4 regions of the Actinoallomurus oryzae genome follow, and region 4 is predicted to be linked to each of the others. Evidence: riboswitches for the same ligand, from Rfam matches in the RefSeq annotation. Region 4 holds a riboswitch; each other region holds the start of a gene.
The links. A riboswitch is a leader RNA that binds a small molecule or an ion and turns the genes downstream of it on or off. The one in region 4 is predicted to bind cyclic di-AMP.
Positions count from the first base shown of each region.

Region 1 (7,132 bases), on a different contig from region 4:
CGGCGATCCGCACCGACCCGGCCACGCCCGCCTCGTCGCGCAGGCGTTCGAGCGCCGTCCGGTACGGTCCGCCGCCGACGAGCAGCAGCGCGGCGTCCGGCACCGCGCGCAGCACCCGGGGCCACGCCCGGATCAGGGTGTCCTGGCCCTTGCGCGGCACGAGACGTGAGACGCAGACGACGACCGGCCGGTCCGCCAGGCCGTACCGCTCGCGGATCTCCGCTCCGCCGACACCGGCGTGGAACACCGTCTCGTCCACACCCGGCGCGAGCCGCCGCATGCGCGCCGCCGCGGACGGCGACAGGCCGCGGGCGATCCGGCCGCGGGTGTACTCCCCCAGATACGTGAGCACGTCGACGCCGTCGCCGATACGGCGCAGCAGGCCGCGGGCGCCCGGCAGCGACGCCCAGCCCGCCTCGTGGCCGTGGGTGAGGCCGACGATCCGGGCCGCGCCGGCGCGGCGCAGCGCCGGTGCCAGCAGACCGAGCGGCGCCGCCGCCCCGAACACCACCGAGTCACAGCCCTCGGCCCGTACGATGCCGGCGGCCCGGCGCAGGACCGTGGGCACCGGCAGCATCAGCCGGCCGGGATGGCGCACGACCGGAAAGGGCTGGGCGGCGTCGAAGGCCGCCGCGCCCCTCCACGCCGGCGCGTACACGATGACCGAGCCGGGCGGCCGCCGTACGGCGAGGTTGTGCACGAAGGCCTGGATCCCGCCCGGCCTGGGCGGGAAGTCGTTGGTCACCACAAGCGTCTTGGTCATGAGTCCTCCTGCGTCGGAGGGTGTGACCACAGGGGCGTGTCTTCGATTCCCTCGCTCCGCTCGGTCATGTGCCCTCCTGCGTCGGAGGGCGTGACCACGGGGGCGTGCCTTCGATTCCCTCGCTCCGCTCGTTCATGTGCTCCGTCAGCATCGCACGCATGATCACATTTCGGTTCCAGCCCAGTGACCGGAACGAAACAGGGCGTTAATCTTTACAGGTGTCAACACGTGGCCGCCCTCACCCCGCCCGGCCTGCGATGAGATCACTGCGGACCTGACGAGGCACGGCGGTGGAGTTCTCCACGGATATAGGAGGAGCCACCTTGACCGAAACCCCCCGAACCCCCGCGCCAGCGGTATCGGCCATCGCGGACCCCGGCCCGCTCGGCCTCGCCGCCTTCGCACTCACCACATTCCTCCTGTCGGCCAAGAACGCCGGCTGGACGGACGGCACCGACGCCTGGCTGGGCTACGCCTTCGCCTACGGCGGGCTCGTCCAGCTGCTCGCCGGCATGTGGGAGTTCCGCAACCGTAACGTCTTCGGCGCCACCGCATTCTCCACCTACGGCGGCTTCTGGATCGGTCTGGGCCTCTACGTCCAGCTCGTCGCCCCGACGGCCGCCAAGGCCGGCGGAGCGAACGCCGAGTCGCTCATCCAGAACGACCTCGGCTGGATCCTGCTCGCCTTCGCCATCTTCAACACCTACATGCTGCTCTGGAGCACCCAGGTCAACGCGGCGGTGTTCGGCGTGTTCCTGACCCTCGAGGTCACCGAGATCATCCTGTTCATCGGCAACCTGTCCCACAGCACCGGCACGGTCAAGCTCGGTGGGTGGATCGGTGTCCTGACCGCGCTCGTCGCCTGGTACACCTCGGCGGCCGGAGTGGCCAACGGCATGCCGGGCAAACTCTCCCTGCCGGTGGGCGGGCCGTTCGGGCGCGCCGCGGCACCGGCCGAACCGGTGATGGAGTAGCCGCGTCCTTCTTCGCCACATCCTTCTTCGCCGTGGCCGCGCTCACCGCGCGGTCACGGCGAAGTGCTCTTCACGAGCGGCGCGGGCACCGGGACGCCGTGGAGCCGGGCCCAGTCGCGGCCCATGGCGATCCGCTGCGGGCCGGTCGGGTGGCTGTTCCACAGCGCGTACTCCAGTGCGCCCGGCGACAGGTCGTCGAGGTTGCGGGCGCTGAGCGAGCGCTGCATCCGCACGTACGTCTCCGGGTCGCGCGTCAGGTCGAGCGCGTGCATGTCGGCGCGGGCCTCGATGCGGCGGCTGATGAGGTTCTCCACCGGCCCGGCGACCTGCAGGAGCACGGTCACCGCGGCGAGCAGCAGCGCGACGGACCGCGGGTCGGCCGGTGACTCGGCCCCGGCGCGCCGCAGGAGCCGCGGCGAGGTGATGACGAGGAAGAGCACGCACACGCCGGCCGCCGCCCCGAGCGCGCCGACGAGGGTGCCGTGCAGCACGTCGTCGCGCTTGGCGTGGCCGAGTTCGTGCGCCACGATGAGCTCGATCTCCGTACGCGGCTCGCTGCTGAGCAGTGTGTCGTAGACGACGATGCGGCGGGTGGAGCCGAAGCCGGAGACGTAGGCGTTCAGCTCGGTGGTCCGCTTGGAGGCGTCGGCGACGAGCACGTCGCCGACCGGCACGCCGTCCCGCCGCGCCATCGCGAGCAGGTCGGTGCGCAGCGGCCCGGCGGGCATCGAGTGGAACGAGTTGAACAGCGGCTCGACCAGCACCGGATAGCCGAACGACGCCGCCGCGACGAGCACGAACCCGCCCGCGGCGGCCCCCGCCCACCAGCGCCGCGGAAACCGGCGGACCAGCAGGTGCACGCCGAGCAGCACGACGATCCAGATGACGAGGGTGACGCCGAGCGAGGTGAGCTGGTCGGTGAACCAGCCGCCCCAGGCTTCGGTGGACAGCCCGTACCGGTGCAGCACGGTCTGGGACCACACGTCGAACGGCAGGCCGGCGAGCCGGGTCAGCGCCGCCAGCACGACCGCCGCCCCGACCAGCCGCAGCGGCCACCACCGCAGGGGCCGGGTGACCGAGCCGAGCAGCCGCGCGCCGAGCGGCGTGAGGCCGAGCAGGAGCACGACCAGGAGGCCGGCCGCGAGCCCGGCGTACGCGGGCGGGTCGAGGGTGTCGTTGAACGCTCCGCTGCGGGCGATCTGCGCGGGGGTGAAGTCGAGCCCTGGATCGGCCGTCGCGCGGGCGCCCGGCAGCGGGTGCCAGGGAGTCGTCACCAGGATCACCACCGCCAGCAGCGCGCACAGGACCACGGCGGCGACCGCCGCCCCGCGCCGATCCGGCGCTGGGCCGGGCTCCTGCCTCGCCTCGACCGCGACCGCCGGCCCGGCCGTACGACGTGCCCTCACCGCGTGCTCCTCATCTGGCTGCTGCGTGGCGTGCCCCATGGGTCACGCCAGTTCCCGGCGGACGTACGCGCGCCACAGGGCGTCGAACCGGTCGGTGCCGATGCCCAGGACGCTGCGGAGCGCATGGTCCTGGAGCCGCGGGTCGCCCGCGTCCTGCGGCTCCGCCTCGGCCGTGCGGTAGAGCCGTACGAGCCGGTCCTCACCGTAGCGCTCGGCGACCATGCGGCAGGCGAGCCACGCCTCCTCGTACGCCGCCGAGAGCCGGTCGCCCGAGCCGGCGAACTCCTTCGTGCCCGGCAGGGTGGCCGGCACGCCGCTGGTGGCGATGAGGTCGGCCAGCTCGCGCCCGGCCGCCTTGGTCGAGACCCCGGCCTTCTTGTAGCCGACGTAGTCGGCGAGTCCCTCGATCAGCCACATCGGGGTCTTGCCGTCGCGCGCTCCGCCCATCGCGACGTGCACGAGCTCGTGGGTCAGGACGACGTGCCGGCCCAGGGCGGTCAGCCGGCCGAACGCGGTGGGGGTGATGACGACGCGGTCCTCCCCCGTGTCGCGGCCGCCCTCGTCACCGGTGACCGTGGCCAGCGCGGCGATGTCGCCGAGGTTGCGCACGTCCCCCACGAGCTCTTCGGCCTCCTGCTCGGTGGCCGGGACGAGCGCCACGACGCGCCGGGCCCACCGGTCGCCGACGACGCCGGAGACGGTACCGATCCCCTGGTCGAGGCGGGCGGCGATGTCGCGCAGTTCGGCGGTACGGGCGGCGGAGTCCTGACCGGCGACGGCTCCGTCCTCGGCGAGCACGATGCTGCGCCGCCCGTGGACGACGGTGAGGCCGCCGCCGTTCCAGATCTGCGGGTCGTCGCGCAGGCCGTGCGCCGCGCCGTCGCCGGAGATCGTCCAGCCCGTGCCCGGGCGGCGGTCGAAGGTGAGGTATTCGGTGGAGACGAGGTCACGGCGGTCGAAGCCGCGCAGCCGGTAGGTGAGCCGGAGGCGGGCCGTCCAGCCGTCGTCGGCCGCCACGGCGGGGCGCGTGTCGGCCAGGGTCTCCTTCCAGACGGCGAGCGGCACCTTGGCCAGGTTGTCGAACAGCGTCCGCTGCCCGGCGCGGAACGCCTGGCCCGAGGGGTCGACGGTGGCGAGGAAGGCGGCGCGGTCGCGGTCGAGGACGGCACGCGAGCGGCGCTGGAGCAGGGAGTTCACCGTGGCGGCGCTGGGCGCGGGCGGCGCCCCGGCGACCGGCCGGGAGGAGGCGGCGGCCCGGCTCTCACCGTCGTGGAACGCGATGTAGCCGACCCCCGCGAGGAGGTTGGCCACGATCGCCAGCCCGGCGAGCCCGGCGAACATGGCGGGCGCGGTCGCACGCGAGTCCAGGTTCCCCTTGGCCGGCATGCGCGCGATCCTAGCCGCCGCGACCGGGTGCCCCCGCCGACGGCACCCGCCATCACCCGTCCACCGGACCCGGAACGTACGCGACCGCCGGGGCGTCCTCGCGGACGGGCCCCGGCGGTCGCCTGGACGGGTGCCTCAGTACGGGCGGGCGGCGCCGTTGAAGTGCGCCCGGTAGTAGCTGTTGATCAGCACCTGCTTGACGTGCGTACCGGAGTGGGGGGCGTGGATCATGTAGACCTTCCTGCCCTTGACCTTCGAGACGATGCCCGTGTGGCCGTCGCCGTAGAAGTACACCAGGTCGCCGGTGGCGAGGTCGGAGAACTTCACGTGGCGCTTGACGTGCCGGTGCTGGGCGTCCGCGGTGCGCGGGAGCTTCACTCCGGCCTTGCGGTAGACGTACTGCACCAGACCGGAGCAGTCGAAGCTGCTCGGGCCGTCGCCGCCATAGCGGTACGGCTTGCCGATCTGCTTACGGGCGACGGCGACCGCCGTCAGCCCGACCTTGTGTCGCTTGCTCCAAGACGTCTGCTTCGTCGTCGTGCTCGCGGCCGCCGTGGGGATGGCGACCGGGGTGACGGTGGCGACGGTGTCCGATGAGGCGGATGCCGTCGAGGCCGTCAGGACCGTGGGCGCGAGGACCGCGCCCGCGGCCAGCATGCCGCCGGCGAGGCGGACGCGCGTCGGCGAAGCGGTCGAGGGGGTGCGAGACAGGATGCTCTCCTTCCGTGTGCGCCTACCGGGTTAGCTGACGGGTTCGGGCTGGGAAGAGGTCGCCCTACGGTCCGCCCGCCGCACCACGGCCCGCGGTCACGGTCTGTCCGCCGCACCGCTGTCTGCCTGTGATGACGCAGGACGCACCGATTCACCCCGGGGGATCCGCGCCCTTCGCGCGTATGTGGGTCCCCGGCTCCGCGTGCCCGCGGACTCGGCGCTCGCGGCCGCCTGACACGCCCTCTCACGGGGCGGTTCTCCGGTGACCGGCCGCTTATCTCTGCATTTCGGAAAGCCGAGAGGATGATCCACCCGATGGAATGTGTTCCACAACACATTCGAAGGAAGGGCGAATTCCCTCACGTCGGCTGCACGCGACACATGGGGCGTATCGCATAACTCGGCGCACGCTAACAAGGCACCTATGAATACGCAAATTCGCCGTCAGAGCGTACGAGAGAAATTACCTAAGGTGAATTCGCCCCGACCGAAAAAGGCCCTCCGGGCACTGACGCGCCGGAGGGCCTGTGGTGTTCGTTCCGGTCAGAGCAGGCGACCGCCGCCGTAGTACACCTGGCTGTAGTACGCGTCACTGAGGCTGGAGATCTTCACCACGTCGCCGGTGTGCGGCGCCTGGATGAACTTGCCGTTGCCGACGAACATCCCCATGTGGTCGTTGTTGCTGAAGAAGACCAGGTCACCCGGCTGGAGGTCGGCCTTCGCCACACGCCGGCTCGCGCTGTACTGGTTCGGCACGTAGTGGCTGAGGTTGATGCCGATCTGCTTGTAGGCCATCATCGTCAGGCCCGAGCAGTCGAAGGAGTTCGGGCCGGCGCCACCGAAGACGTACGGCTTGCCGAGCTGCGCGCAGGCGTACTTCAGCACCGTTTCGGCGCGGCCGGTCGCCAGGATCGAGCAGTTGGCCTTGGACGAGCCCGGGTCGATGTTGCGCCCGAGCCTGTTGATGAGCGCCAACTGCTTCCTGATGGCCGCATTGGCCGACGCCCGCTGCTTGTCGACCTGGTCCTTCTGCTGCTTGAGCTGCTCGGCCGCCTGCTCCGCCAGCGCCTTCTGCCGCTCCAGCCGCTGCGCGGACGCCAGGAACTGGTTCAGCTCCGCCGCGCGGTTGCTGGAGACCTTGGTGAAGGCCGACATCTGGTCGAGCACGGCCTCAGGGTCCTTGGCCCCCACGAACTGGGGGATGTCCCCCGCCGCGCCGCCCTCCTTGTACGCCGCCGCGGCGAGCTGAGCGACCCGGGTGTGCAGCTGGTTGAACGTCGCCTGCTCGACCGTGACGGAGGACTTGAGCGCCTTGAGGTGGCTCTGCGCGGCCTTCCAGTCCTCCTTGGCCTTGTTGTACTGGTTGGCCAGCTTGTCGACCTGGTCGTTGAGCTTGGCAAGCTGCTGCTTGGCGGCGCTCAGCGAGGGCGTCGGCTTGGCCTCCGCGGGGGCGGCGGGCAGGACGAGCCCGGCGAGGACGGCCGCTCCGGCAGTACCGACGATCCAACGACTGGTTTTGGACATGGTTGAACGCTTCATCTCCACTGTTGTCAGCTCCCTACGGACGGCCCGCGCCGTAGTAGTTCGAGCTGTAGTAGCCGCTCAGGCTCTCGATTTGAACGACCGTGCCCGTGTGCGGTGCGTGGATGAACTGGTTGTTGCCGACGAACAGGCCCACGTGGCCCAGGTTGTCGAAGAAGACCAGGTCGCCGGGCTGGAGGTCCGAGCGGGCCACGCGGCGGGTGGCGTTGTACTGGTCCGGCACGACGCGGGGCAGGCTGACGCCGGCGTGACGCCAGGCCATCATCACCAGCCCGGAGCAGTCGAAGCTGTTCGGTCCGGCGCCGCCGTACTTGTACGGATCGCCCTTGTGGGCGTAGGCGTACTCCAGG
Region 1 is NZ_BAABHF010000025.1:40,784-47,915, reverse strand. Features, by position in the region: gene ABEA10_RS23845 (glycosyltransferase family 4 protein) at 1-763, opposite strand, end outside; gene ABEA10_RS23840 (acetate uptake transporter) at 1,087-1,737, shown strand; gene ABEA10_RS23835 (M48 family metallopeptidase) at 1,791-3,143, opposite strand; gene ABEA10_RS23830 (basic secretory protein-like protein) at 3,186-4,529, opposite strand; gene ABEA10_RS23825 (C40 family peptidase) at 4,665-5,186, opposite strand; cyclic di-AMP (ydaO/yuaA leader) riboswitch at 5,245-5,470, opposite strand; gene ABEA10_RS23820 (C40 family peptidase) at 5,784-6,764, opposite strand; gene ABEA10_RS23815 (C40 family peptidase) at 6,799-7,132, opposite strand, start outside.
Region 1: it holds a riboswitch for cyclic di-AMP, as region 4 does, so the genes downstream of both, ABEA10_RS23825 (C40 family peptidase) here and ABEA10_RS49150 (CHAP domain-containing protein) in region 4, are expected to answer to the same signal.

Region 2 (7,132 bases), on a different contig from region 4:
TCGAGTTCGGTGAGCTTGCCCGCGATGACCGAAGCGCTCCCCGGGCACCGGTTCGCCTCGATGTCCTGGTCGAGGCAGGGCAGGAACGCGTGGAGGTCCTCGGCGGTGAAGCCGAGCGAGAGCAGCAGCCGGATGTTGCGGACCCGCAGGATGGAGTTCTCGCCGTAGTCCCGGTACCGGTTCGCCGTACGCCGGGGGTGTAGCAGGCCCTGTTGTTCGTAGTAGCGCAGGGCGCGGACGGTGGTTCCCGCCTCGTGGGCCAGTTCGCCGATCAACACGGTCGGAGATTACCTTTCGGGTGAACGCTCCTCATGCGATGTTGATCCCGCCGTCGACGCGGATCACCGAACCGGTCAGGTAGCCGGCCTCGGGGCGCGCGACGTTCACGATCCACCAGGCGATCTCCTCGGGCCGTGCGGCGCGCCCGAGCGGGACGCGGGCGAGGATCTCGTCGCGGCTCGCGGCGATCTCCTCGGGGGTGAACCCGGCGTGCGTCAGCACGGGCGTCTGTGTGATCCCAGGAGCGACCGAGACGACCCGGATGTTCCGCGGAGACAGCTCGACGGCCCAGGTGTGGGTCAGGAAGTCCAGGGCCACTTTCGTGGACCCGTAGACGGAGTTGCCCGGGAAGGCGCGCCCTGGGCCGTTGGCGGTGATGTTGACGATCGTGCCGCCGCCGTCCTCCAGCCGGGGCAGGGCGGCCTGAGCGAGCATCAGCGGGCCGATGAGGTTCGTGTCGAGTTGCTGCTGCGCGACGTCCCGGTCGATCGTGCCGAGCGGCGCCGGCCGGGTGACGGCGGCGTTGTTCACCAGGACGTCAAGCCGCCCGAACGCCTCGACCGCGGCGGTCACGATCCGGGCGGGCGCCTTCGGCGCCGCGACGTCGGCGACGAACGTGCGGATGCCGGGTCGTCCTTCGGCGGTCCGCTCGAGGTTCTCCGCGTTTCGGCCCACGACGAGCACCTGGGCACCCTCACGTGCGAACTGATGCGCCGTCGCCCGGCCGATCCCGGTGCCGCCACCGGTCACGATCACGCTCTGACCCTGGAGTGACGTCTTCGTCATATCTTGCCCGTTCCTTGTCGTCGCTGGGTCCGCTCGGCCGTGCCGAACGATGCCGCGACGACGCTAAACGTTGACCCCGGCGTCAGGGTCAAGCGCGAGGGAGAACAGGCGGAGACGGGGAGGCCGCCGGCGCAGGCCGACCGAGCGCGAGCGCGCGCTCCAGGGGCAGGGTCGGCCTGCAACGGGTCCACGTGCCGAGCCGACCGTTGAGATCGGACGTCCGGCTCGGTGCGGACCGGGGGAAAGCGGCAGTGCCGGGCTCGGAGAAGAAGGCCCGGGCGATGACCGAGGGCCCTCCCACGGGCGGGGAGGGCCGGCTCGGGCTTCAGAGCCCGCTCTCAGACGTTGAGCGACTCTTCGGAGCTGGGCTGGGAGACCGCGGCGTGGAGGGTGTTCCAGAACGCCAGCTCGACGTCCTCCTCCAGCTCGGTGATCTTGCCCCAGAACTCCTTGTCCTCGGCCAGCGCGGCGGCCTCCGCGGACAGGACGGGCATGACCGCCGTGCCGGCGTCCGCGGCGTCCAGGTCGGCCACGCTCATGTCGGCGGGCATCTCGACCGGCGTGCGGTGGTGCTTGCCGCGCTTGCGGACGCGGACGTTCGGGGTCGGCACCGGCACGCGGACCTTCGCCTTGCTCAGCGCCAGCGTCACCGTGCCGAACACCACGACGGCCAGCAGCCCGGTGAGGGCGGCCTGCTGGTCCGGCAGCGGCGGCGCGGAGTCGTGCTGGGCCGTCGTCTGCGTCTCGTGCATGGGGGTGGCCGGCTGCTGACCGATCTCCTTGGCGGCCGGCGGCGGCGCCGAGTGCTTCGGGACGTACTTCTGCTCGGCCGGGGCCGCCTTGACCTTCACCTTCGACGGGTAGCCGTACCCGACGACCTGGCTGACGTCGCGGGTGGCGCGGCCGAGCTGGTCGTTGTGGTTGGCCTCGATGGTGTGCAGCGTGTGGCCGTGGACCGACTCGACGATGCCCACGTGCTCGATGTCGCCGATGCTCTTCCCGCCGTTCCACGAGAAGAAGACGATGGCGCCCGGCTCGGGGTGGTGACCCCACGCGTGGTGCTTCTTGAACCACTTCGCGTGGTCGGGCGTGGAGGCGAACTCGCCGGTCCAGTCCTTGACTCCGGCCTTGTCCGCCGCCCAGGCGAGGAACATGTCGCACCAGGCCGCGTCCTTGAAGACGGGGTCCTTGCCGACGTGCTTGCCGTACCAGTCGCCGTACTTGGTGTACCCGCTGGCCTTCTCGTGATAGCCGAGCTGGCCCTTGGCGACCTGCAGCAGTTTGTGACCTATCGGATCCATGTCTCCCCTAACGCCGCCTACCGGGTTAGCTGACGGGTTCGGGCCAGGAGGAGCCCTACCGTGCGAGACGGATTCACCCCAAGGGACTACGTGGGTCCCCGGCTCCCGCTGCACTGGGGGTGCAGCCGGATTCGGCGGTCGGTCTGTCACCTCCCGGGTGGAGGTAAGTCACAGCCCGATTACGGCGCAATGTATCTGAAGTGTCGCGAGAACGGCAACGCGTTCGGAGCGGAAAGTATGGAGCGAACTACTTACCCACTGTAACCAAGCCCTGGGACTGATCGTTGCGCAACGGCGGAATTGCGGCTCTCATCTGCGGAAATGGAAGAGTGGCCAATCGCGGCGCCAATGAGGCCCGGCGCGCAGCGTAGTGACCGAACCCACGCCAGGGCGATGCTCGCTGGACCGAGTCGACCGGCTTTGTCGGGAGATGCGGCAGTTCATCCAGGCGGGCCGGAGGTGCCCCGATGAAGCGCGACAGAACGCCACAAGGTGCGACGAATCGGATGCGTCGCGTCGTCGTCAAAAACTTTCGAACAAAGGCAGAAGAAAGTCAATGATCACCGTGCCCGGTACGGGCGAGCGGCGGGGGAAGCGCCCGGCTCCGGCCCGCCGGGAGAGGGACGGAGCCGGACGCGGAGACTCAGTCCACGGTCAGCACGATCTTGCCGCGTGTGTGTCCCTCCGCGCTCAGGCGCTGGGCCTCCGCGGCCTCCGCGAGCGGGAACGTCTTCGCCACCGGGACCGTCAGGCGGCCGTCGTCGACGAGCCGCGCCAGCGCCGCCAGGTCCGTCGGGTCCGGGCGGACGAACACGTATCGCCCGCCGCGTTCGGTCACCGACGGGTCCACGATCGACGCCCACCGGCCCTTGCCGGTCAGCAGCTTCGGCGTCACCTCGAGGGCCTCGCCGCCCACCAGGTCGAGCGCCGCCGAGACGCCGCCCGGGACGAGCCGGCGCACCTCATCGGCGAGCCCCGGCCCGTACGCCACCGGCTCGGCGCCGAGCGACCGCAGATGGTCGTGGTTGCGCGGGCCGGCCGTGCCGATGACCCGGGCGCCCCGCGCCAGCGCGATCTGCACGGCGAACGACCCGACACCGCCGCTCGCCGCGTGGATGAGCACCGTGTCGTCCTCGTTCACCCCCAGCGCCTTGACGAGCGCCTGGTACGCCGTCAGGCCCGCGAGCGGCAGGCCGCCCGCCTCGGCCCACGACAGCCGCGCCGGCTTGCGGCCGAGCGTGCGCACCGGTGCGGACACCAGCTCGGCGTACGTGCCGCGGCCCACGTGGTCCTCGCGCACGTAGCCGATGACCTCATCGCCCGGTGAGAACTCGCTGACGGCCGGCCCGACGCGTTCGACCACGCCCGCCAGGTCCCAGCCCGGGACGACCGGGAAGTCCGTCGGGAAGAGTCCGTCCAGGCGGCCCTCGCGGATCTTCCAGTCCACCGGGTTCACCCCCGCCGCCTTGACGCGTACGAGGACGAAGTCGGGCCCGACCTTCGGCTCCGGCGCGTCCTCGGCGAGCTTGAGCACGTCGGGACCGCCGTATTGGTTCATCACGATGGCTTTCACACCGTCACCGTTACCCCACGACGCGGGGATTCACCACCGGCGGCTCATCGAAACCGCGTGTACACGGACAGGCCGAGAACGATCATGATCAGCGGCCCCAGCACGGTCAGCGCGGCGAACAGCGCGCTGCGCCCCGCCTGGTGCCCGTACGGCACCAGCGAAGGCGGGCGGCCCGCCACCGGCCAGGGCTCGCGCAGCTCGTCCGCTGCCGGCCGGTCGTCGAACCCCGGGTCGACCCGGCCGCCCAGCGGCAGCCCGGCCGCCCAGCCGAACAGCTCGGCCAGCGCCGTGGGCGGGATGTCCAGGCCGGACGCGAAGTAGCGGACCTCCGCGGCCGTGCGCTCGAGCGTACGGATCGTGTTGCCGAGGCCGAGCCCCTCCAGCCAGCCGCGCGTGTCGCCGCCGAGACTCGCGCCCACCGCCGTGCGGCGCAGCACGTCGGCCTTGGTCACCACGACCGCGATGCGCCGCTGCCGGCCCTGGTCGGCGCGCGACCGCAGCTCGGCAAGCAGCCGCTGCAGGGTGTCGGAGGGGTCCTCGTCGGAGGTCGCGGTCGTCTGCTCCACGAGGCGGCGTTCGTCCGTGGTGAGCGCGGCCCGCAGCTCCGGCAGGGCGAACGGGTCGATGACGAACAGCAACGCCTCGCCGTGGTCCAGGTAGCGCAGCCGCTCGACCCGCGTCGCGCCCGTGTGCAGCTCGCCGGCCGGGTCGAACAGGTAGAGGATCCGGTGCGCGGCCGGCAGCGTCAGGTCGAGCATGGTCGCCACGGGCAGCTCGGGGCCGGTCTTGGCGAGGCGTCCACCGCGGTCGAGCTCGGCCACCGCCCCGGCGTACGCCCGCGCGTCGCGCGCCTCGACGAACTCCGCGCGGCCCCCGGCGCCGGCGGCGCTCGCGCGCAGCGCGCGTACGGCGAGGAACATCAGCGTCGTCTTGCCGGCCGCGGGACCGCCGACGAACGGCAGCGGCTCGACGCGCGCCCGTCCGATCCGGCCGGGCAGCCGCCGGTGGCAGTGCGGGCAGTACGCCCCGAGGCGGAACCGCCCCAGCAGGATCGTCGTGGGCAGCCGCGCGCCGCAGCGGCAGACGTGCCGGAACGCGCCGAGGCGGTTCGGCACGAGCCGGGAGTGGCGTTCGTCGCAGCGGGGGCAGGAGTACTCCGGCAGCGCGAACCGCTGGTAGCAGCCCGCGTGCGGGCAGGCCAGCAGGATCCGGCGGTAGGCCATCCAGACGCGTTCGACCGCGCCGAGCACCGCCACGCACACCGACCAGACGACCAGCCCGGCCGCCGCCATCACCGCCGTGGCCAGGGCGAACGCCAGCACCGCGACGGCGAGCGGTACGACGGACAGCGCCATGCCGGCGCACAGCCCGAACCACAGCGGGAACAGCGCGAGCCCCTGGGGCGGCTTCAGCAGCGTCTCGGTCAGTGTGGCGGCCGCCCACCGGGCCTGCGTGACGCACCAGGGCAGGGTGCGGCGTTCGAGTGCCGCCATGTCGCGCCACACCTGGACCAGCAGGTAGTGCGGGTAGGCGGGGTCGGGCGGCCCGGGCGCGGGGCGCCGGACCGGGGACGGGCCGTCCACACCGGTGGCGGTGAGGGCACGCCAGGCGACGGTGAAGAAGCGGCCGAGCCCCAGGCCGAACCCGGCGAGCAGGGCGAGCGCGAGCGCGACCGGCAGGACGAACACGCACTCGGCCGCGACCAGGCCGAGCCACACGATGACGACCAGCACGTACACGACCGGCACGGCGTCACGCTCCCCGTCGCCGCAGCGCCCGCCACGCCGACGCGAGCGCCGGGTCGCGGTCGGTGAGCGCCGACTCGACGTGCCTCCGGGCGAACCGCCCGAGCCCGTCGCCCCACGCCGTGAGCCGGGGGACCGGTGTCCGCGCCCGGTGCAGGCGCACCTCGATCTCGGCGAGGTCCACCCGGTCGTCCCGGTCGGGACCGGCGTCGAGCCAGTGGCCGGCGAGCTCCCGGCGTACGGCGTCGGTGGCCGCGGCCAGCACCTCGGCGCGCGACCGCGCCGGCCGCGCGGTGAGCGCCCCGGCCACGCTCGCGCACACCCGGTCGGTCAGGGGGTCGCCGGCGTCCATCCGGCCGAGGACGCGGGCCATCTCCGGCTCGGTCCCCGCCCGCAGCGCCTCGCGGTGCGCCAGCACGATCCGGGCCGGACCGGCCAGCTCGGGCAGCCGATCGCGGATCAGCTCGGCGAGGCGTACGGTCTCCGCCGCGTCGAGCGGCGCGGATTCGAAGACCCGCCGTGGCAGGTCACGGAGCACGGCGAACCGGGCCATCGACGGCCCGAGCCGCTCGACGAGGCGTTCGCACTCGCCGGGCGAGGGCGCAGCGTCCCACAGCGCGCCGAGCAGCTCCTCGATCTCCGGCAGGCCGTACGGCTCCAGCTCGATCAGGCGGGCCGTGGCCTCGTGCCGGTCGGCGCGCGCGGACAGGATCAGCCCACCGGTACGAGGCGCGCGGGTCCAGTCGCGCTCGCCGAGGGCCGCGCGGGCGTCCGGCGTGAGCATCGCCCGGCGGGTGCCGGACTCGGCGCGTTCGAGACCCGACAGGACGCCGCCGACCAGAGCGGCACGCCAGACGCCGGGCGTCGCGCGTACGGCGGCGGCGATGTCGCCCGCGCCGCGCCGCGCGCACGCCGCGGCGGCCGCGGTCACGTCATCGCCGGTGATCCGGCCGCCGACCTGGTCGGCGAGCCGGACGACGTCGGCCAGCGCGTCCAGCCTCGGCGCCTCGGCGAGCGCGGCGCGGAAGCGCGCGGGCAGGCCGTCGCGGAGCCGGAGCACGGGCAGGCGTGCGCGCAGCGACGGATCGGCCAGGGCCAGCAGCACGCACCGCTCGGCGATCTCCGGCGCCACGTGCGCGAGCGCGGCGGCGAGCTCGAACCCGAGACCGGGCAGGGCCGGCGCCAGCGCCGGCCACAGCCAGGACGGCGCCCCGCCGCACCGGACGAGCGCGGCGGCGGCCGACTCCTCGGCGGCGGACACCGACGTCTCTCCGCGGCAGAGCGCGAGCAGCGCCGCCGCCCCGTCGGCCGACGCGAGCACGGGAAGGCCACCGGCCGGGAAGCCGCGCGGCGGCTCCACCACGCCCACCGGCGCGGTGGCGGTTCGCTCGCCGGCCGGCGAGACCCCGGCTCGGAGCCGTCCGGTCAGGTCGACGCCCGGCGGGGCG
Region 2 is NZ_BAABHF010000019.1:582,833-589,964, reverse strand. Features, by position in the region: gene ABEA10_RS16880 (MerR family transcriptional regulator) at 1-278, opposite strand, end outside; gene ABEA10_RS16875 (SDR family NAD(P)-dependent oxidoreductase) at 310-1,065, opposite strand; gene ABEA10_RS16870 (CHAP domain-containing protein) at 1,404-2,366, opposite strand; cyclic di-AMP (ydaO/yuaA leader) riboswitch at 2,365-2,513, opposite strand; gene ABEA10_RS16865 (NADP-dependent oxidoreductase) at 3,010-3,939, opposite strand; gene ABEA10_RS16860 (TRAFAC clade GTPase domain-containing protein) at 3,984-5,687, opposite strand; gene ABEA10_RS16855 (GAP1-N2 domain-containing protein) at 5,692-7,132, opposite strand, start outside.
Region 2: it holds a riboswitch for cyclic di-AMP, as region 4 does, so the genes downstream of both, ABEA10_RS16870 (CHAP domain-containing protein) here and ABEA10_RS49150 (CHAP domain-containing protein) in region 4, are expected to answer to the same signal.

Region 3 (7,132 bases), on a different contig from region 4:
GCGCCGATGACGCAGTCGAGCCGCGTCATGTTCACCATCTCGATGATGGTGCGGACGCCCCGGCCCTCCTCGCCGACGCGCCAGGCGACGGCGCGTTCGTACTCCACCTCGGCCGAGGCGTTCGAGTGGTTGCCGAGCTTGTCCTTCAGGCGCTGCAGGCGCATCGGGTTGAGCGTGCCGTCGGGCAGCACGCGCGGCAGCAGGAAGCAGGTCAGGCCCTCCGGGGCCTGGGCCAGCACGAGGAAGACGTCGCACATCGGCGCGCTGGTGAACCACTTGTGCCCGGTCAGCAGGTACGTCCCGTCGGCCTGCGGGACCGCGCGGGTCGTGTTGGCGCGGACGTCCGAGCCGCCCTGCTTCTCCGTCATCGACATTCCGGCGAGGATGCCGGCCTTGGTCAGCGGCGGGCGGAGGCCGAAGTCGTACGTGCCGGAGGTCAGCAGCGGTTCGTACGCGCGGGCGAGCTCGGGCTCCTGGCGCAGCGCGGGCACCGCGGCGTACGTCATCGAGATCGGGCAGCCGTGCCCGGCGTCGACGCGCCACACGTAGAACTTGGCGGCGCGGGCCACGTGCGCGCCGGCGCGCTCGGTCCACGCGCGGGCGTGCAGCCCGTGCCCGACCGCGACCTTCATCAGCTCGTGCCAGGCGGGGTGGAACTCCACCTCGTCGACGCGGTGGCCGTACCGGTCGTGGGTGCGCAGCACCGGGCGGTACTCATTGGCGAGCCGCCCCCACTCCTGCGCCTCCTCCGAGCCGGCCAGCCGGCCGAGCTCGTGGATCTCCTCGGTCGCCCAGCCGCCGCCCTCGCGGAACAGCCCGTCCAGCAGCGCCGGGTCGTCGGCCACGTCGTAGCCGGTCAGCGGGGGGACCTGGTTGAACACGTCATGCGTCGTCATGGGACCGCTCCGATGCTGCGCTGGGCGAAGGTGATGAGGTGAGCCGTGTCGCCGGTGACCTCGGGGACCCGCGCGGTGCCGGCGGCGGCACCCGCCGCCAGCGGGGCGACGAGGGCCTCGCCGATCGCCCCGACGAGCGCCGCGGCGCTGACCTGGACGTCCTGGTCGGGCAGCTCGCCCGCGGCGATGCCCCGGGTGATGAGCGTCGCGATCGCGTCGGCGTACGCGCGCCGGAACACCAGCCGCTCGGCGTCGACGGCCGGGTCGGCCGGCTCGGCGAGCAGCGCGTACGCCATCCGCGGGGCCCGCAGCGCGCGGCCCGCGAAGGTCTCGATCACCGCGGCGACCGCCTCGGCGGCGGTGCCCTCCAGGGCCGCCGCTCGCGCGACGGCGTCCACCTCGCGCCGGGACGCCGTGCGGAACACCTCCGCGACCAGGTCGGCCTTTGCCGGGAAGTGGCGGTAGACGCTGCCGGTGGCGACACCGGCCCGGCGCGCCACGGCGGCCACCGAGCATCCCGCGTAACCGTGCTCGGCGACGATCGCGAGCGCGGCGGACAGGATGCGCTCCCGCGAGGCGCTCAGGCGCGCCTCGACGCGGGGCGTGCGGCGGTACGGCACACAAGAATTGAACCGCAGTTCACTTCTTCGACGCAACCACGGAAAAACGGTCCGTGGCTCTGCGGGAGTACGGTCCGGGCCCCTCGGAAACGGTCCCAGCACTTCAGAAACGGTCCGGGCCTCTCGGAGAACGATCCGGGGCCTCGGAAAAAGGTCCGGGGCCCCTCGGGCGGAGGGGCCCCGAACGCCCCCAGGGGGGATGGGGGCGGGAGAGGGCTACTTCTCGGAGATTCCGGTCGCCATGTCGTAACCGGTGCCCGAGTGGCGGTAGACGGGGCCGTCGCCCAGCTGCAGCACCTGGAACTTGATGGGGATCGAGTTGGACCGGGTGCCGGTGAAGTACTGCATCATCTCCTCGGACAGGTCGATGATGGCCGGCGGGTTGTGCTGGGCGACCGCCCATTCGGCCGGGCCGAAGTCCTCGACCACGCCGACGGCGCTCTTCTTGCCGACGGTGATCTTCACCTTGGTGCCGAGCGGCCAGTACGGGCTGGCGACCGTGTGGAACGACATCGGCTTGCCGGACGCGGTCTCCGCGTCCCAGAACGACGTGCCGGTGGAGACGCCGCCCGGCAGGGCGGCCTTCTTGTCGGCCTTCTCAGTGGGGGCCTGGCGGGGCAGCTTGACCGCGTGGCCCTCCGAGCCGGGGCCCAGCAGGCCCGAGTCCTCCTGCGTCACCTGCACGCTGCTCGTACGGGCGGCCGGGGACGAGTCGGTGGAGTGGGTGAGCGCGACGGACAGGCCGGCGCCGGCAACGACGACACCGGTCGCCACCGAGGCGATCGTCTTAGTGGAGAATCGATCCAGGGAATGCTTGGCGAATTCGAACATGGGGGGATGGCCTCTCAGCACAGGGGAGTCGACGTGCAGGGCGGGCCGCCCCGGCCGGCGCGCGGCCGGGGCGGGGAGAGGGCTCAGGCGTCGCTGGAGCCGTACTCGGGGTAGCCGTAGCCGACGACCGACGACTTGTCGCGCGTGCGGATCTTCACGGCGTTGTCGGTGTTGCCCTCGATGGTCTGGATAGTCCCGTCGTGGTTGTCCTTGATGACCATGCCGACGTGGTCGATGTCGTCGATCGACTTGCTTCCGCTCCAGGAGAAGAAGACCACGGCGCCGGGCGTCGCGTTCTCACCCCAGCGGCCCTGGTCCTTGAACCACTGGGCGTGGGTGCGGGTGAAGGCGTCCGCGCCCATTCCCTTCACGCCCAGCTTGGCGCCGATCCAGGACACGAACATGTCGCACCAGTTCGCGTTGGCGTAGTCGGAGACCTTGCCGCCGTCGCGCTGGACGCCGCGCTCGGCCCACGGAGAGGAGACGAACCACTGTTGGAACTTGGTGCCGCCACCGGAGGAGTCCTCGGTGACGCCCACCTGGGACTCGGCGAGTTTCAGCGCGTCGCTCGCGCTGGGCAGCACCTGGCGCTTCTCGGTGTTGACGTTGCCGGCCTTCTTGTCGGCCAGGGCCAGCGTGTCCGGCTTCTTGGGGGACGCGGCGTCGTGGGGCACGGTCGCCACTGCTCCGGCCGAGACCGCGTCGACCTTCTGGGAGGATCCGGCCGGGGCCGCCGCGATCAGGCTGATCGCGGTCGCGCCGACGGCGGTGACGGCGGCGAGGGAACCGCCGAGTCTGGTGTTACGCAGCAGACGGCATGACTTCTTGTGTCGACCTGACACGTTCGAGCACTCCTTTGCTTCCATGCCGCTTACCGGGTTAGCTGACGGGTTCGGGCGTGGAAGCTGCCCTACGGCGCAAAGGGGATGCGCCGATTCACCCCAGTGGTGCGGTGGGTCCCCGGTTCCGCGAAATGCGGATTCAGCGGGAGCCGTCTGAGGGGACGGCTCGAAGAACAGGGGGATGGCGGGCCGTGTGTACGGCCACTTCTCTCAGGTCTAGGGGATCTTGTCGTCCATTCGTCCGGTGCACTCCTGACTTCCCGGCGCCTGCCGATCACCCCACGGGCTCGGGCGGGAAGTCGCCCTGCGGGCACACTGGAGGCGTGCCACACGCCCTGTCAGAGACACGGGGTCCGGCTCCGTCGCTTCGCGGCGGATGCGGCGCGTTGCCGAACCGGCATCGGAGGTGGATCCATGAGGGGGGATCGCAAGGGGATGCGCGGAGCGGCGCTCTTGGTTATGAACCGTCGCGGCCCGGAAGGGGGGCCCCTCTCACGCGTCGTCGCGTGCCGCACGCGGTGGTGCTGGTGGGCAGGCCCTGGCCGGCGGAGATATTACGGACGGCGCATGGGGGGCGCCGCCGGTCAACCGAACATAGCAAACATATTTCGGGCCGTAAAGGGTGAATATGGACATCCGCCGCCTCTGACCTGCGAGAAGATCACGTGGCCGGGTCTGTCAAGCCCGAAACCCCGATGAAATAAGGGTTTTCAGCCGACAGCTGCTTGATCACCGAGCGTGATGATCTCGGTGTAGCGCTGCTCGATGATCTCGGCCAGCTCGGGCGCGGCGCCGAGCGCCGCCGAGACGGCCGTCGCCCCGGCCGCGAGCGACTCGTCACGGACCTTGTCGGCGAAATGGCCGGGGGCGAGGAAGTAGGAGGCGACCGCGACCCGCGGAGCCCCGGCGTCCAGCAGCCCGCGTACGGCCTCGGCCGGCGTGGGGCGCGCGGCGGAGGCGTAGGCGGGGACGACACGCCGCCATCCGAGCCAGCCACGGGCCATCCGGCCGATCGTCGCGTTGGCCGACGGGTCGCTCGACCCCGCGGCGGCCAGCACGAGGGCCGTGTCCGGATCGGGCGTCACACCGGCCTCGGCCAGCCTCCGCTCCAGGGCGGAGATCATCAGCGGGTGCGGCCCGAGCGTCGCGCCGTACCACAGGCGCATCCGCGGGTGGTCCCGGCGCACCTCGGTCAGCGCGCCGGGGATGTCGGTCTTGCTGTGGTACGCGGCGGTCAGCAGGAGGGGGAGGACGGCGGCCTCGCCGGCGCCGTCACCGGCGAGCGCCCCGAGCGCCTGGCCGGGCGTCGGCGGCGCGTGGTCGAGGTAGGACGTGACCACCCGCAGCCCGGACCGGCGGCGTACGAGGTCGAGCAGATCCTCGACCGTCGCCGCCGCACGCGGGTCCCGGCTGCCGTGCGCCACCGCCACCAGAGGCGGCGGGAGTGCACAGGTGATCAGAGGTTGATGCCGCATTCGGACTTACCGGTGCCGGCCCACCGGCCGCTGCGCGGATCGTCGCCGGGCGCGACCCGCTGGGTGCACGGCTCGCAGCCGATGGAGGGGTAGCCGTCGTACTGCAGCGGGTTGACGAGGATGCCGTTCTCCTCGATGTACGCGCCGAGCTGCTCGTGCGTCCACCGGGCGAGCGGGTTGACCTTGACCTTCCCGCGCGAGGCGTTCCACTCCACGACCCTGGCCCCGCGGCGGTGCGCGGTCTCCTCGCGGCGGATCCCGGTGATCCACGCGAGGTACGGCTCCAGGGCGCGGTTCAGCGGCTCGACCTTGCGCAGGTGGCAGCACAGGTCCGGGTTCCGGCCGTAGAGCCGGGGCCCCAGGTCGCGCTCCTGCTCGGCGACCGTACGCGAGGACGTGACGTTCACCACGTTGACCGGGTAAACCGCCTCGACGGCGTCACGGGTGCCGATCGTCTCGGCGAAGTGGTAGCCCGTGTCGACGAAGAGCACGTCGATGCCCGGCCGGATCTTGGCGGCGATGTCCACCAGCACGGCGTCCTTCATCGAGGACGTCACGCAGATCCGGTCGCCGAACGTCGCGATCGCCCAGCGGACGATCTCCTCGGCCGGGGCCTCTTCGAGGGCGTCGGCGGCCGACTCGACGATGTCGGTCAGGTCGAGCGCGGCGGTCGGGCGTTCGAAGGTGAGGGTCATCTCGCCCGCCCCCTCGGGTCGGCGGGGACGGCGGCGCTGAGCGCGCCGGTGCCGATGAACCGCAGCTTGAACGCACGGGTGCAGGCGCGGCAGTGCCAGCCGCCGTCGCTCTCGTACGGCTCGAGGTCCTCGTCGCCGCAGTAGGGGCAGTAGAAGGGGACCGCTCGTTCGGTCATGAGTCCTCCTTCGTCGGAGGGTGTGACCACTGGCGCGTGCCTTCGGTTCGCTCACTCCGTTCGTTCACGTGAGGTCCTCCTGTTCCGCCCGCTGCACCCAGTCGGCGAAGGACTCACCGTCGTTCCGCTGGTCCTGGTAGCGGCGCAGGACCCGCTCGACGTAGTCGGGCAGCTCGTCCGCGGTGGTCTTGAGCCCGCGGATCTTCTTGCCGAAGGCACCGCCGACCGTCCCGCCGAGGTGGATCTGGTAGCCCTCCACCTGGTTGCCGTCGGCGTCGGTGACCAGCTGGCCCTTCAGCCCGATGTCGGCGACCTGGACGCGCGCGCAGGAGTTCGGGCAGCCGTTGAGGTTGATGCTCAGCGGCTCGTCGAAGTCCGGGAGGCGCTTCTCCAGCTCTTCGATGAGGTCCATGCCGCGCTGCTTGGTCTCGACGATCGCCAGCTTGCAGTACTCGATGCCGGTGCAGGCCATCGTCTGCCGCCGGAAGACCGAGGGCCGTACCTGGAGGTCGTGGGCCTCCAGCTCGGCGGCGAGAGCCTCGGTGCGCTCCTCGGGCACGTCGAGGATGACCATCTTCTGCTCGGTCGTCGTGCACACCCGGCCCGAGCCGTACTCCTCGGCCAGGTCGGCGATCACGTGCAGCAGGTCGCCGTTGACCCGGCCGACCCTCGGCGCGAACCCGACGTAGTAGGCGCCGTCGCGCTGCCGGTGGATGCCGACGTGGTCGCGGCGGGCGTCACGGGGCCCGCCCGGCGCCGGCCCGTCGGGCAGCCTGTAGCCCAGGTACTCCTTCTCCAGCACCTCGCGGAAGCGCTCGGGGCCCCAGTCGTTCATCAGGAACTTGAGCCGGGCGCGGCTCCGCAGCCGCCGGTAGCCGTAGTCACGGAAGATCCCGGTGACCCCGGCCCAGACCTCGGGCGCCTGCTCGGGCCGGACGAACGCGCCGAGGCGCTTGGCGAACATCGGGTTGGTGGACAGCCCGCCGCCGACCCACAGGTCGTAGCCGGCCTCGCCCTCGTCGTTCACCACCCCGACGAACGCGATGTCGTTGATCTCGTGGACGGTGCACTGCGCCGTGCAGCCGGACAGCGCCGTCTTGAACTTGCGCGGCAGGTTGGAGAACTCGGGGCTGCCGATGTAACGGTCGTGGATCTCCTGGAGCTGCGGCGTGGCGTCGATCACCTCGTCGGCGGCGATCCCGGCGAGCGGGCAGCCGATGATCACGCGCGGCGTGTCGCCGCAGGCCTCGGTCGTGGTCAGGCCGACGGCCTCCAGCGTCTCCCAGATCGCCGGCACCGACTCGATCTCGATCCAGTGCAGCTGGATGTTCTGCCGGTCGGTCACGTCGGCGGTGCCGCGCGCGTACTTGCTCGACACGTCGGCGATCGCCCGGAGCTGGGCGGCGTTCAGCCGGCCGCCGTCGATGCGGACGCGCAGCATGAAGTAGCGGTCGTCGAGCTCCTCGTCCTCGAGGACGGCGGTCTTGCCGCCGTCGATCCCCGGACGCCGCTGCGTGTAGATCCCGTACCAGCGGAATCGGCCGCGCAGGTCGGCCGGGTCGATCGAGTCGAAGCCGGACTTTGAGTAGATGTCGAG
Region 3 is NZ_BAABHF010000019.1:850,449-857,580, reverse strand. Features, by position in the region: gene ABEA10_RS18120 (acyl-CoA dehydrogenase family protein) at 1-896, opposite strand, end outside; gene ABEA10_RS18115 (TetR family transcriptional regulator) at 893-1,516, opposite strand; gene ABEA10_RS18110 (RlpA-like double-psi beta-barrel domain-containing protein) at 1,733-2,290, opposite strand; gene ABEA10_RS18105 (CHAP domain-containing protein) at 2,431-3,189, opposite strand; cyclic di-AMP (ydaO/yuaA leader) riboswitch at 3,201-3,344, opposite strand; gene ABEA10_RS18100 (sirohydrochlorin chelatase) at 3,900-4,664, opposite strand; gene ABEA10_RS18095 (phosphoadenylyl-sulfate reductase) at 4,646-5,359, opposite strand; gene ABEA10_RS18090 (Insertion element protein) at 5,356-5,535, opposite strand; gene ABEA10_RS18085 (nitrite/sulfite reductase) at 5,600-7,132, opposite strand, start outside.
Region 3: it holds a riboswitch for cyclic di-AMP, as region 4 does, so the genes downstream of both, ABEA10_RS18105 (CHAP domain-containing protein) here and ABEA10_RS49150 (CHAP domain-containing protein) in region 4, are expected to answer to the same signal.

Region 4 (7,132 bases):
AACACCGACACGACGATCCGGCCCCCTTGGCCATGCCCCTCGCCGAGCGCGTCGAAGGTGAAGTGCTCCATCGGCAGCAGGTGGGTGCCGCCGATCGTGACGGGCCTGCGCACCTCGTACACCGCCGGCCAGGGACACCGGTAGAGGCATCCGAGCCGCTCGCCGGTCCGGTCGGTGGCGAAGACGATCGCGCCCGTCCGGAACGCCGCGTCGATCTGCGCCTGCACCCGGACGGTCGCCCCCGGCCGCGGGTTCGCGGCCCACATCTTCTCGACCGCCGCGCGCGCCGATGGACGTGAGCGCCACAGTGTGCGCCGACCCGGGTCGGTGAGAGACCAGATGTCGGTCCTCGACGGACCGCGGGCGACGAGCGAGACCACGGTGGTGGGGTCTCGGGCGTCGAGCAGGGCGGGCATCGCGGCGACCTGGCCGAAGAGGAACAGCATCCGGAGCGCGTACCGCAGATAGGCGGCGGTCATCGCCGACCATGACGGTTCATCGAGGTCCGGCTGTTCCGTGTACTCGATCGCCGCGGCGGCGTTGTCGAGTAGCCAGCGAAGCCAGAACAGATCCTCCTCATCCCCGACCGGCGCCCGGACATGGTCCGCCAGGGTGGAGCCGGCCCGTGCGTGAACCGCCCGGAGGGCTGCCGCCATCGCGGTCGACAGGGGATAAGGACCGTACGTCCGGTTCGGCCACCCCGGCGGCTCGGCCGGAAGGTGCACCCGCTCTTCGACCCGGTACGAGGCGTCGGCCGCGGCATGGGCGGCCTGGGACATCCAGCGGCCCGCCGGACCCAGGAACGCCAGTATCCGAGCCGACGCCTCGGGGCGTACGGCGCCGAGAGAGCGAACCCGCACCGCGTCGAGCAAGTGCTCCCCGACCATCTGCAGGACGTAGGCGTTCCATACCGCCAGCAGCCGACCCGCGAAGTCAGGCGGGAACCGACGCGGTGCCGTACGTCCATGGAGAAGTTCACGGCGCAGGCGCTCCGCGTCATCCAGCTCCCGGCGGACGAGCCGCCCCGCGGACCGGTACTCCTCGAAGGTCCGCAGGGGCAACCCACCCTCCAGGGGCCGGACCGCGCGGATCGGCGCGGCGGACGGTTTCCTGCCCACTCGGCTCCTACATACCGGCCATCGCGGACGCGCGCTCCGACGGGCGAGCGCTCGCCATCACCGAGTGCATCGAGTCCCAGAACGCCAGTTCTTCATCCTCCTCCAGGCCGGAGATCCTCCCCCAGAACTCGCGATCTTCCGCTTGGGCCGCCGCCTCGGCCGTGAAGGCCGGCATCACCGCCGTACCGACGTCGGCCTCGTCGAGGTGCGCCGGAGTCATCTCGGCGGGGAGCTCCACCGGCCTGCGGTGGTGCTTCCCGCGCTTGCGGAGCTGAACGCCGGACGCGGGGACCGGCACCTTCACCCTGGACCTGGCGATCGCCAGCGTGGCCGTACCGAACACCACGACGGCCAGCAACCCGGTCAGCATCCCGCTCTGGTCGACCAACGGCTGCTCCGGCGCCGCGTGAGAAGTCTGCGCCACCTGCTGCTGCGCCCCGACGTCCCCGACGATCTCCCGCGGCGACAGCGCCGGTGCCGAGTGCTTCGGCTGGTACTTCTGCTCCGTCCCCGGTACGGGCTTGCCCTTCACCTTGACCTTGGCGGGATAGCCGAAGCCGACGACCTGGCTGACGTCGCGATCGGCGCGTCCGAGCTTGTTGTTGTGGTTCGCCTCGATGGTGGTGAGCTTATCGCCGTGGACCTTCTCCACGATCCCGACATGTTCGATGTCGCCGATGCTCTTGCCGCCCGAGAAGGAGAAGAACACGATGGCGCCCGGCTCAGGCTTGTGGCCCCACGCGTGGTGCTTCTGGAACCAGCTCGCGTGATCGGGCGTGGAGGCGAACTCCCCCGTCCAGTCCTCGACGCCCGCCTTGTCGGCGGCCCAGGCGAGGAACATGTCACACCACGGCGCGGTGTCGTAGCCGCCGCCGTGGGCGACGTGCTCGCCGTACCAGTTCCCGTACTTGGTGTAGCCGCTGCTCTTTTCGCTGTAGCCGAGCTCGGCCCTGGCGATGTGCAGCAGTTTCTGGCCTACCGGATCCATATCTCTCCCTCACCCGCCGACCGGGTTAGCTGACGGGTTCGGGCCAGGAGAAGCCCTACCGCACACGGCGGATTCACCCCAAAGACATGGGTCCCCGGCTCCAACGACGCTGGCGGCGCCACCGGATTAGGCGTCCGGGCCCCGCCTTCGGATGAAGACATGCCACAGCCCGGCTACGACGCAACGTAGTAGAGACCGTAATCAAACACAACATCAGCCCCAAAAGCGACATTCGTTAACGCCCAGTACGGAACCCTCATCTGGTCCGGATCCTGTACGCGGCAGGGCGGAGGAACAGGCGGTGTGCGAGGTGACACCGCAGTTGCTCCTACGGAGGTTAGGAGATTTCGGCGGGTCAGGCCGTCGCGGCCGTGGAATGAGCGTGGGCGTGCACCAGGCCCGCCGCCGGAACCGCGGCCCGTACGCTCTCCTCGACGGAGGCGTTGATCCGATCCGCGTCGGCGAGGTTGAGACCGTCGCCGAGACCGGTCTCGACCTCGAGCGCCAGCGTGCGGCCCATCCAGCGTCCGCGGACCTCGGCCGACCGCACTCCGGGCACCCGCGCGGCCGCGGCCTTGGCGGCGTCAAGGTCATCGGGGTCGACGCCGTCCATCAGGCGGTGGACCATCTCGCGGGTGACCTCCACGCCGACATGGCAGATGAACAATGTGACGGCGAAGCCGGCGATCGGGTCGCCCCACCGGTATCCGGCGACGACGAGCGCCAGCCCGATCAGCGCTCCGACGGAGGAGATGGCGTCCAGCCACGAGTGCCTGGCGTCGGCGATCAATGTCGCGGACCGGATACGCCGCCCGACCTTCAGCTTGTAGCGGGCCACCAGCTGGTTGCCCACGATGCCGATGGCCGCACCGGCCATGCCGACGGCCGGATGACTCGTGGGCGCCGCGTCGAGCAGCTTCCGCACGCTCTCGTACCCGGCGAACAGCGCACTGAGCCAGATCACCAGCGCCACGCCCAGCCCGGACAGGTCCTCGGCACGCTCATACCCGTACGGATAGCGGGCGGTCGGGGGCCGACGTGAGATCCAGAACCCGGCGAACACCACCGCCGAGGTGGACACATCGGACAGGTTGTGCAGCCCGTCACCGAGCAGGGCGACCGATCCGGTCACCAAGGCCAGGGCCAGTTCGACCACCGCGGTGATCGCGAGCCCGGCCGCCGACACCGCCATGGCGCGGTTGGCCGCACGCCGGTCGGCGGCGTCGTCTCGTACGGTCTCCAGCATGCTCATGACAGGGCGACTCCCCGGGGTCTCTCCGACGTGCCCGGCCATTATAGGAGAATATGTGAATACCTGTTCACCTGTTGACGCGCGGTAGCATCGCCGTCATGGGACACGGCGTGGACGGGCGAACGACCCCCGCCGCCCAGATCGACCTTCAAACCGCCAAGACGGTCGCCGAGACGATGCAGGCCCTCGCCACACCGAGCCGGCTGCTCATCATGGCCCGGCTCCGCCAGGGCCCCTGCCCGGTCGGCGAACTCGCCGACGCGGTCGGCATGGAACGCTCGGCGGTCTCACACCAGCTCCGCCACCTGCGCCACCTCGGCCTCGTCACCGGCGACCGGCAAGGACGCAGCATCGTCTACCGCCTCTACGACGACCACGTCGCCGCCCTGCTCGACGAGGCCGTCTACCACATCGAACACCGCCGACTCGGCGCGACCGACCAGCCCCCGGCGGCGAACCTGACCGGATGATCACCACTGTGAGCGCAGCTTCGCCGGGGCCGGCCCGCTGCGGCGGGCGACCTCGGCGATGTCGAGCAACTCGACCATGCCGCTCCCGTTGACTTGAACCGTGCTTCAAGTGCCAGCCTTGCGGTCATGACAGACGTACTGCTCGTAGCACGCGACGGCGGCGGCACCGCATCGGCCGAGATCCGGGTGGCCCGACGTCTGGTCGCACACGGCCACCGGGTACGGGTCGCGGGGTCGCCGACCATCGCTCACCTGGCATCCGGACTGGACTTCCACCCCATCGGGGACACTGACCCGACACCGCTCGCCAAGCACCTGAGCGACCGGCTCGACGGTGCCGACATCGTGGTGGCGGACTGTATGTTGTACGGCGCGCTGATCGCCGCCACCGTCGGCGACGTACCGTCCGCCGCGCTGATGCCGACCGTCTACCTGGCCGACCGGCGGGTCGGCTCGACGATGGCCGCGCAGCCGAAGTGGGGACGGGTCCGGGCCGCGATCAACGACGCCCGTCGTGGTTTCGGCCTGCCCGAGGTCGCCTCGGTCACCGACCAGATCCTTGCCGCCGACCGGGTCCTCGTGCTCACCAGCCGCGCTTTCGAACTGCCGGACGTACGGCCGCCGGCCCACGTCACCTACGTCGGCCCGCAACTCGACGACATCCCGCCCGGCGACTGGCGGCCACAGTGGACGGACAAACCGCTGGTGCTCGTGAGTTTGAGCACCAGCGACCAGGGCCAGGTCGAGCTGCTGCACCGGCTGCTGGCCGCGCTCGGGCAACTGCCGGTACGCGCACTGGTCACCGTCGGCCCGGCGGTCGACCCCGCCCGCTTCGACCCGCCGGACAACAGCACCGTGGAACGCTTCGTGCCGCACTCGGCCGTCCTCCCGCACGCCGCACTGGTGGTCACCCACGCCGGCCACGGCACAGTCATGGCAGCGCTGCGTGCCGGAGTACCGCTGGTGTGCGTGCCGATGGGACGCGACCAACACGACGTCGCCGCGCGGGTCCGCCACCACGGCGTGGGCGTCGGCGTCACCGCCGACGCCCACGTGCCCGCGCTGACCGGCACCATCCAGCAGGTTCTGGCCGATCCGGGCTACACCGAGGCCGCTCAGCGCATGGCCACCGCGATCACCGCTGAAGACCCCGACCGGGTCGTTGATTCGATCGTCGCAGCGGCCGGTTAGAACCGGCTGGTTCGGTGAGGGATGCTTCGGCGACGTGGGCGCCTGCGAAAGCCACCTCCGACATGAAGTCAACCGGACACATTGCCGACGGTGGGGAGACGCAGGAAGGACCGGCACACCAAGATCACTGTCGCCGAGGCGCCCCGACCGGGTGGCCGGGCACCGATCTCACCCGGCACCAGCGCGCTCGGAGCGGCCTGGAGAAAAATCCGGCCGGTCTCGCGGATGAGACCCCAGCCCGCCTTCAGCATGAGCATCGCCACCACCAGCGTCGCGACGGCGTCCGCCCGCGCGAACCCCGTCGTCATGACCACCAGTGGTCAGCGCCGTCGTCAGGACCCAGCGCCCTTCGACCTCCGGCGACTCGATCAGGCGTGCGATCGCCTCGTAGCAGAACAGGGCGCCCAGGACCAGCAGAGTGACGACGTTGAGCTGCGGCGACAGGATCTCGGCGCGTTTGAGCCCGTAGGTGAAGCCGCCGCGCGCCGGCCGGGCGGCCAGCCGCATCGCCGTCGGCCGGTCCGTCGGCCGGTCCGTCGGTCGGCCTCGCCGAGGCGCGCCACGCGGCCGCGTCCGCGGAACGCTCCGCGCCGGTGACGGAGCGAGGTGTACCGGCTGGGTTCGTGTCCGCGCCGGGCCTGCGTTCTCGCTCGTGTGGGCGACCACGATGAGCGCGCCGACCGTGATCGCGCCGAGTCCGGCGATGGTCACCTGTCGTCTTGAGAGGCGCCCGCCGGCCTGCTTGCTCGCGGCGAGTTTCAGGCCCACGACCGCCGTGCGTGTCAGTACGCCCGAGATGATGCTGAGCAGGATCGGCACGACCTTGCCGGGAATGGGGTGGATGGTCGCCGCGAGCACCCCGACGGCGGGTGCGACGCAGGCCACCACCAGCCAAGGAGCGAGACGTTGCTTGGCCATGTCCAACAGCGCCGCGAGCGCCAGGCCTTCGCTCGCCGAGTGCACCATGAGTGCGACGACGACCACGACCGACGCCGTGAGCGCCAAGGTCGCCCCCTCGATCGCCCGGTGCGTCGTCAGGGCCGCCGCCGTGCCCATCCCGCTGAACAACGCCGTGTCGACCGCCTGTTTGAGGCGGCGGTGGCGACCCGGTGCGTGCCGGCCCGCCGTCTTGTCCGAGTCCGCCTCGCAGCCGCACCCCTTGCGGGTGAAGTAGGTGATCACGAGGAAGCCGACCGCGGCGGCGACGGCGATCGCCCACCACGGCACGCCGGTCTCCGACGCCTCCCGCCAGGCGTCCGGCAGCAGGTCGGTCATCGCGATGACCAGCATCGTCGCGGACGCGATCGCCAGCCAGACGACCACCCGCGCCGAGTTGCGCCGGGCCAGCCACGCCCCCGCGAGGCTGGAGACCGACACCAGGCCGACCGCGATCCAGGCCTCGTAGCCGGGGCTCCGGCCGCGCTCGATGACGTTGATCGCCTCGATCCCCTGCGCTAGATACACCGGTGACACCTCCTCCTGAAGCCGGCCGCCGGGGGGATCGGGCACGGCGAGACGTACGGACGGCGGGACTTCGTCGTCCGATGAGACGGATCTGCTCAGGGCGGCCCGTTAAGGGACGTCGCCGCTCGGGCGCGTATCCGGTGCCGGGCCTGTTGGCGGACCGAGGTCGGCGGCGTGGGCCGTTCTCTTCTCGAGCTCGGTCAGCAGAGCGCGTAGCCGGTGGATCTGGTCCTGCAGTTCTTCTCGGATGCGGCCGCCGTAGGTGAGGGCTTCGCGCTGGGTCGCCTCGGCACGGTCGCGAGCGTCGGCGATGATGTCGCCGGCCTGCTCCTTGGCCATCGCGACCGCGCGGTCGGCGACCTCCTGGGCCAAGGCGATGATCTGCGGGGCGCTGCCATCCGCCGGCGAGCGCGCCGGGCGCCGCTTGAGCTCCGTGTTCTCCCGAAGGATCAGCTCCAAGGTGGCCTCGACCTGGTCGAGGAAACCGTCCACCTGAGCCATGTCGTAGCCCTCGCGGACTCGTACGGTGGCGAAGACCTTGTTGCGCACGTCGGCGGGGGTGAGCAGCCGGCCGTCGGTGGGCAGGTGCAGAACCGGCGCCGTCTCGGCGTGTGGATGGGGATGATCGTGTTCCGCATGGGCTCCGTAG
Region 4 is NZ_BAABHF010000068.1:9,271-16,402, reverse strand. Features, by position in the region: gene ABEA10_RS49155 (hypothetical protein) at 1-1,118, opposite strand, end outside; gene ABEA10_RS49150 (CHAP domain-containing protein) at 1,126-2,106, opposite strand; cyclic di-AMP (ydaO/yuaA leader) riboswitch at 2,106-2,249, opposite strand; gene ABEA10_RS49145 (cation diffusion facilitator family transporter) at 2,462-3,358, opposite strand; gene ABEA10_RS49140 (ArsR/SmtB family transcription factor) at 3,457-3,828, shown strand; gene ABEA10_RS49135 (glycosyltransferase) at 3,955-5,019, shown strand; gene ABEA10_RS49130 (cation efflux transmembrane domain-containing protein) at 5,188-6,483, opposite strand; gene ABEA10_RS49125 (DivIVA domain-containing protein) at 6,592-7,132, opposite strand, start outside.